3 regions of the Oceanobacillus sp. GQ8 genome follow, and region 2 is predicted to be linked to each of the others. Evidence: predicted binding sites of a transcription regulator. Region 2 holds the regulator's gene; each other region holds the start of a gene.
The links. The regulator Rex, encoded in region 2, represses fermentation and respiration genes when NADH is low (regulators of the CRP and FNR family bind a similar motif). The targets are predictions, from matches to a motif close to TTGTGAAATATTTCACAA.
Positions count from the first base shown of each region.

Region 1: the regulator Rex is predicted to act here: its motif matches at 768-785, upstream of AC6CHS_RS12750 (hydroxymethylglutaryl-CoA synthase).
Region 3: the regulator Rex is predicted to act here: its motif matches at 1,248-1,265, upstream of qoxA (cytochrome aa3 quinol oxidase subunit II).

Region 1 covers NZ_JCAXEV010000004.1:64,847-67,126, reverse strand. Annotated here, with positions in the region: gene rodA (rod shape-determining protein RodA) at 1-660, shown strand, start outside; gene AC6CHS_RS12750 (hydroxymethylglutaryl-CoA synthase) at 824-1,996, shown strand; gene AC6CHS_RS12745 (aldehyde dehydrogenase family protein) at 2,086-2,280, opposite strand, start outside.
Region 2 covers NZ_JCAXEV010000005.1:7,105-9,384, reverse strand. Annotated here, with positions in the region: gene AC6CHS_RS15255 (hypothetical protein) at 1-511, opposite strand, end outside; gene AC6CHS_RS15250 (redox-sensing transcriptional repressor Rex) at 845-1,501, opposite strand; gene AC6CHS_RS15245 (ABC-F family ATP-binding cassette domain-containing protein) at 1,757-2,280, shown strand, end outside.
Region 3 covers NZ_JCAXEV010000006.1:248,643-250,922, reverse strand. Annotated here, with positions in the region: gene thrS (threonine--tRNA ligase) at 1-834, shown strand, start outside; gene qoxA (cytochrome aa3 quinol oxidase subunit II) at 1,319-2,248, shown strand.

The sequences.
Region 1 (2,280 bases), on a different contig from region 2:
GCCGCTACTATGGTGTTTATATCGGTTATTTCGAGCAAGATGGTTCTGCTTATTCTTCTTGGAGTAATCGCGCTAGTTTCTGTAATTGTATGTCTCTACTTTGTTGCACCAGAATTATTGATGCAAATCTTTAAACCCCATCAGCTATCTAGAATTTACGGTTGGTTAGACCCTGAACATTTTCCTTCCAACTCTGGATATCAGCTGAAACAAGCAAGGATGGGGATAGGGTCAGGGCAGTTAACTGGAAATGGTTTTAATCAAGGAGTGCAAATTCAAAGTGGAAAGGTTCCTGAGGCACATACAGACTTTATTTTTGCGGTGATTGGTGAAGAATTCGGCTTCATTGGTGCTTGTATTTTAGTATTTCTTTATTTTTTTCTAATTTATCGCATGGTACTAGCTACTTTAAATGCAAAGAACCTTTTTGGAGCATACATAGGAATAGGAATTATAGCCTTAATTGCTTTTCAAGTTTTTCAAAACATTGGAATGACAATCGGATTAATGCCAATAACCGGGCTTGCCTTGCCATTTATAAGTTATGGAGGTAGTGCATTGTTAACTAACATGGCAGCGATCGGTCTCATACTCAGTATTCAGATGCGAACTAGGAAACATAATTTGTTTGATAAAGGTTTTTCGAACAACTCCGATTAAGGCGTTGAAGAGACGTTAAATGAATACTCTGTACACATGAATTGTTTTTGAATAGAAAAAAGTATATTATTAATCTTATATTGCATTAAACTTGAAGGACTTCATTTTTGTGAAATACATCACTTGTAAAATAGTAGAAATTTAGTAGCAAAGGAGCAGGACATTGAAAATAGGAATTGATAAAATCGGTTTTTACGCACCACACTTATATGTAGATATGAATAAACTAGCAATTGCAAGAGACGTGGAACCTGCTAAATTCACGATAGGCATTGGACAAGAAGAAATGGCGTTTGCCCCAATGACACAGGATACGGTAACACTTGCAGCCAATGCTGCCTTAAATATTTTAGATGAAGCGGATAAACAAAAGATTGACTTTGTTATTTTCGGTACAGAAACAGGTATCGACAGCTCAAAAGCATCAGCTGTTTATGTGCATGATTTGCTTGGGATAAATCCTGATGCACGTAGTATTGAAATGAAACAAGCCTGTTATGCAGCTACGGCAGCCATCCAAATGGCTAAAGGGCATATTGCGTTAAACCCAGAAAGCAAAGTATTGGTACTTGCATCTGATATTGCCCGATATGGACTTCGTACTGGTGGGGAAGCTACCCAAGGTGCGGGAGCGGTTGCCATGTTAATTAGTGCCGACCCGAAAATACTTGCGCTTGAGGAGAAAAGTGCTTACCATACGAGTGATGTAATGGATTTTTGGCGCCCTACTTATACAGATAAAGCACTCGTTGATGGTAAACTATCGAATGAACAATACATTGAATTTTTTGCGAAGGTTTGGGAGCAATATAAAGCAAAAACAGATGTTTCCTTTTCTGATTTCGAAGCAATTTGCTTCCATCTCCCATATACGAAGATGGGGCAAAAAGCATTAAAGCCCCTTTTACCTGAGACAGATGAAGTTACACAAAACAGATTGTTAGAAAATAATGAGGCAAGCAAAACGTATAATAAACGTATTGGCAATATTTATACCGGCTCACTCTACCTCAGCCTGCTATCTCTATTGGAAACAAAAGAGGATTTGGAAGAAGGAGCAAGAATTGGGTTATTCAGCTACGGCTCTGGTGCTGTAGGCGAATTCTTTTCCGGTATTTTGCAACCAGGCTTTAAAAGCGCTCTGCAACCTACTAGGCATAAAGAAATACTTGATTCTAGAAAAGAAATTGATGTTGCCGAATATGAGGAACGATTTAATAACACCCTTCCAACCGATGGCTCTACTCTAGAACTAGATAAGGAAGATGATCCTTCTTCTATCTACCTAGCTGGAATAAAAGACCATATGCGTCAGTATATAAATGATAATAGATAGTACTTTTACAGGTGCTTACTGTTTAATCAAAGAAAATCCCAAGATACATGACACGTATCTTGGGATTTTTGTTCTATAACAAAATCTTATTAAAATGGATACTCTCGATTTTCTGCTTGTACACTAATCCATTGAGTTGTTGTGAATTCATCCATTATCCATTCGCCATTAAAGCGTCCGATGCCTGATTGCTTTTCACCACCGAATGGCATATGAGCTTCATCATTAACTGGCATATCATTAATATGGACCATACCAGTTTCAATTCGTTTGGCAACTTGCAT
Region 2 (2,280 bases):
CTTCTCCGTTTTCATCGAGTGGAATGGTTTCTTTTACTTCTGAGCCATATATCTTCCATACCCCGTCTTCAGGTTTCAATGTATGAACACCCTTCGTAAGGTTATTCTGGTATTCTGGTCCATCTACTTTCATGGAAGTCTGTATATAAGCTACTCGTGCTTCTTCTTCCGATTTCTCTTCAACAGCTAGATCAGACAACTTCATATCCAATGTATAAGCAGATACTTGGTCTAATAAGTCTTTAGTACTGTTATAGGCAGGTGATTCGCTATGTATGGTTTCCATATGTGCATCTATGTCTTGATCCATCATAGACTGAATATTCACCTCTAGTACCTCAAACAACTCTTCATCGCCTGGAACAGCCTCTTCCTCTGGCTCTTCCTCCGCTTCTGTTTCTTCTTCTTTTTCTTTCTCATCACTTGGTTCTTCACTGCTCGTTGACTCAGAGCACGCACTAAGGAATAAAGCGATAATAAGTACTGTTATGAGAACTACAAATTTTTTCATATTTACCTTACCTCCTAAAGTTAAGTTATCCTGCAACAGCAAACCAGTCATAATCATACCTCATTACTAAGTGAATAGACAGATGTCTTATTCCCTGTATAGTTTTCAGATAAAAGAGGTATTTTTGAATATTCATCAAATGTCGTTTGTTTAGTACAAGGTATGGGAGTGATGAAGTGTTTGGTTGATTGCAACGCTTCTATGATCGATTGGATCGCTCTTCCGGTTGATTGGAATAGCCTCGATCTTCTCTTTTTCTATTCATCTGCCAAACTCCTTTTAATCAAACAAAATAAAAGCCCTTCAAATTTGAAGGGCTTTGTCAACATGACTTTATTCTTCTATTTCTTCTATCTCTTCTGATACAAGTGGATAATGTTTTAGGAAATACACTAATGCTTGCAGTTCTACTGCGAGATCAATGTGGTGCACACGAATGTGGCTAGGTACCGATATTCTTGCTGGGGTGAAGTTGAGTATACCCGTGATGCCATGCTCAACAAGTCTATCTGTTATCCCGTCTGCTTCACTCGCTGGAATGGTCAAAATGGCGACCTTAATCCCATTAAGCTTTTCTTCCATATCCTTAATGTGATAAATAGGAACCCCACCAATGGTAGAGCCGACTTTGTTTTCATCTGCGTCGAATGCCATTTGGATCTTTATGTTATTGTTTTTCATAAAGTTATAATGCAAGAATGCGGTACCAAGATTACCGACACCAATTAAGGCAACATCGGTTAACTCGTCTTGGTCCAGGGTTTTCCTGAAGAAACCGAGCAAATATTCAACATTGTATCCATACCCCTTCTTACCGAGCGCGCCAAAGTAGGAGAAGTCTCTGCGTATCGTGGCGGAATCTACTTTTACTGCTTCGCTTAATTCCTTGGAAGAGACACGTTTTTTACCTTGGTGATTTAAGTTATTAAGAAAGCGGTAATATAATGGCAATCGTTTAGCAGTCGCTTGTGGTATTTTATTTTGATCCATCGTTATTCCTTCTTTCGGTACAATAATTATGTATTAAAATTATCATTCACAGAGCAGCGCGTTGCCCTCTCTGCTGAAAATGCTATGTAATCTGGTAAAACTGGTCTATTTTTCATTTCTCTCTCCCTCTATTTTAGCAGAAACTTAATAATAAGTCGTGATTCTTTTCACAATTCATTATGAAATTTTTGACAGCATCTTGTATTTTACTGATGTGTCTAGGTAAGGTAAACTAAGAGAGATGAGGTGACAGGTATGATACTTATGCAGGTTAATGGAATTTCAAAGGCTTTCGGAGCGGATGAAATACTATCAAATATAAAATTAGAAGTAAAAGAGAACGACAGAATCGCGCTAGTAGGCAGAAATGGTGCTGGTAAATCCACGCTTTTAAAGATCATGGCCGGAGAATTGACATATGATAGCGGGGAACTTTTCAAACCAAAGGATTTGACCATAGGTTATCTTTCGCAGCATACTGCTCTCGACTCCAACCTAACTATATGGGATGAGATGCTAGGTGTGTTTTCTGGACTAGTAAGCAAGGAAGAAGAAATTCGCAAGCTTGAAAACCAAATGGCGGATACAGCAAGTTTATCTGAAACCGCTTATCAGAAATTACTACATGATTATGATCAATTACAACAGGTATATCAACAAAGTGGTGGATATACCTATGAAGCGGATATTAAAGCAGTTCTGACAGGGCTACATTTTCAAGATTATGATTATAGCACACCAATTACAGAGCTGAGTGGTGGCCAAAAAACACGCCTTGC
Region 3 (2,280 bases), on a different contig from region 2:
CAGGTTCACAGGCATGAGTACAGTGGTGCCTTGAATGGAATGCTTCGAGTTCGTTCCTTTTGCCAGGATGACGCCCATCTCTTCGTGCGGGAGGATCAAATTGAAGAGGAAGTAAAGGCTGCAATTCGGTTAGTGGATGCCATGTACCGGGCATTTGGCTTTTCGTATACTGTTGAGCTATCAACACGTCCAGAGAAATCGCTCGGGTCTGATGAGCTCTGGGATCATGCAGAAAATTCTTTAGAAAATGTGCTTAAGCAAATGGGTGTCGCATACCAGGTGAATGAGGGAGATGGCGCGTTTTATGGTCCGAAAATTGATTTTCACATAAAAGATGCATTAAAGCGAAGCCACCAGTGCGCCACTATTCAACTCGATTTTCAAATGCCGGAAAAATTTGACCTCACATATATTAACGAAAAAGGGGGAAAGGAGAGGCCAGTGGTTATACATCGCGCCATATACGGTTCGATTGATCGTTTCTTTGGAATTCTTATCGAGCATTTTGCCGGGGCATTTCCTGTCTGGCTGGCACCTGTGCAAGTGCAATTACTTCCTGTTGCTGCAGCACATGTAGATTATTGTTTAAAGCTTCAGGGTGAATTGCGACAACAAGGAATCAGGGTTCACATAGATGAACGTAATGAGAAGCTAGGATACAGAATAAGGGAAGCCCAAATAAAGAAAGTTCCCTATGCACTTGTCATTGGAGATAAAGAAATAGATAGCGAGAATGTTACAGTACGAAAATATGGCGTGAAAGAAACAGAGCAATTGGCCTTCCATGATTTTAAAGAGTTACTGGAGGAGCAAGTGGCGAAGCGGGTATTGTGATAACTTCGGGACGAAGCGTCTAGTTTAAAAGATATTAGAAAGGATCGTCGTTTTGGTAAAAAAAGAGGTCAGCCCTATAGGGTTGGCTTTTTTTCGGAAATTAGTAGATATTGATGGCGGAGGTTTTGTTTTTGTGAGAAGGGGGAGTGAATAAACAAAAGGATATCCAATCGACCACAATAGCGAGTGAATCGACCAGAAAAGTGTTCCAATCGACCACAAGAGCCTTCCAATCAACCAAGCTAATGCTGGAATTGAGGTAATCACTCAGGACCAATGTTCTCTTCTAAAAGTGCTTATGAAACCCCATCTGTAAAATGTTCACTTTTTGTTCTAATTTCCATGAACATTTTATGACAGAAAATACTTTTTAATTGTTTTTCTCCTTATCCGGTATTAAGATAATAATATGTTTGTGAAGTTTGTAACAATAATAGTTTTGTAGTTTTAGAATATAGCTAATTTATAAGGAAGGAGTATCTCTATGAAAATAAAATGGATGATACTAGCAGCTATCCTCACTGTACTTACTGTATTAACAGGCTGTGAGCCATTAGCTGTATTGGATCCAAAGGGACCACAAGCACAGACGCAGGCAGATGTTATCTTACTTTCCATTGGAATTATGTCGTTTATCGTCATTGCAGTCTTTGCAATTTTAATTTTTATGCTGGTTAAATATCGTGCGTCTAAACAGCCCGAGGATTATAAGCCGCCACATATTGAAGGGAATGTTTGGGTTGAGGCGATCTGTGTAGGGATTCCTGTTCTGATTGTAGCCTATCTTTCTTTTGTATCGGTAGAGAGTAACTACAAGGTTGAAGCAACACCAGAAGGGTATGATGAAGAACCGCTAGTTGTTTACGCATCTTCTTCTGATTGGAAATGGCATTTTAGCTATCCGGAAGAAAACATAGAAACAATGAACTATCTTTATGTACCAACAGATCGCCCGCTTGAATTTAGACTGTATTCATACGGCCCGATAAGTGCTTTCTGGGTACCACAATTGGGTGGACAGAAGTACGCGATGTCCGATATGGTAACAACGCTTCATCTAGCAGCGGATGTTCCTGGTGAGTACACTGGCAGAAATGCCAACTTTAGTGGGGAAGGATTTGCAGAGCAAACGTTCAATGTAAATGCCGTCTCGCCAGATGAGTTTGATGAATGGGTGGAGGAAGTGCAAACGACTGCAGACCCAATAACTGAAGATAAGTTTGAAGAGCTTCTGGAACCAGGCCATCTTGGTCAGCAAACCTTCACAGGAACACACCTAGAGTTCATGCCTGCACCAGAAGGGGAGCATGGTGGTCATAATCATGGAGGAGATTCAGAAGAAAGCCATGATGAGCATTCTGACCATTCAGATGAAGAACACAGTGACCATTCCGAGCAAGATCATGAACACTAAATGAAAGTAATGTCCTAGTTTTTAACAATAAG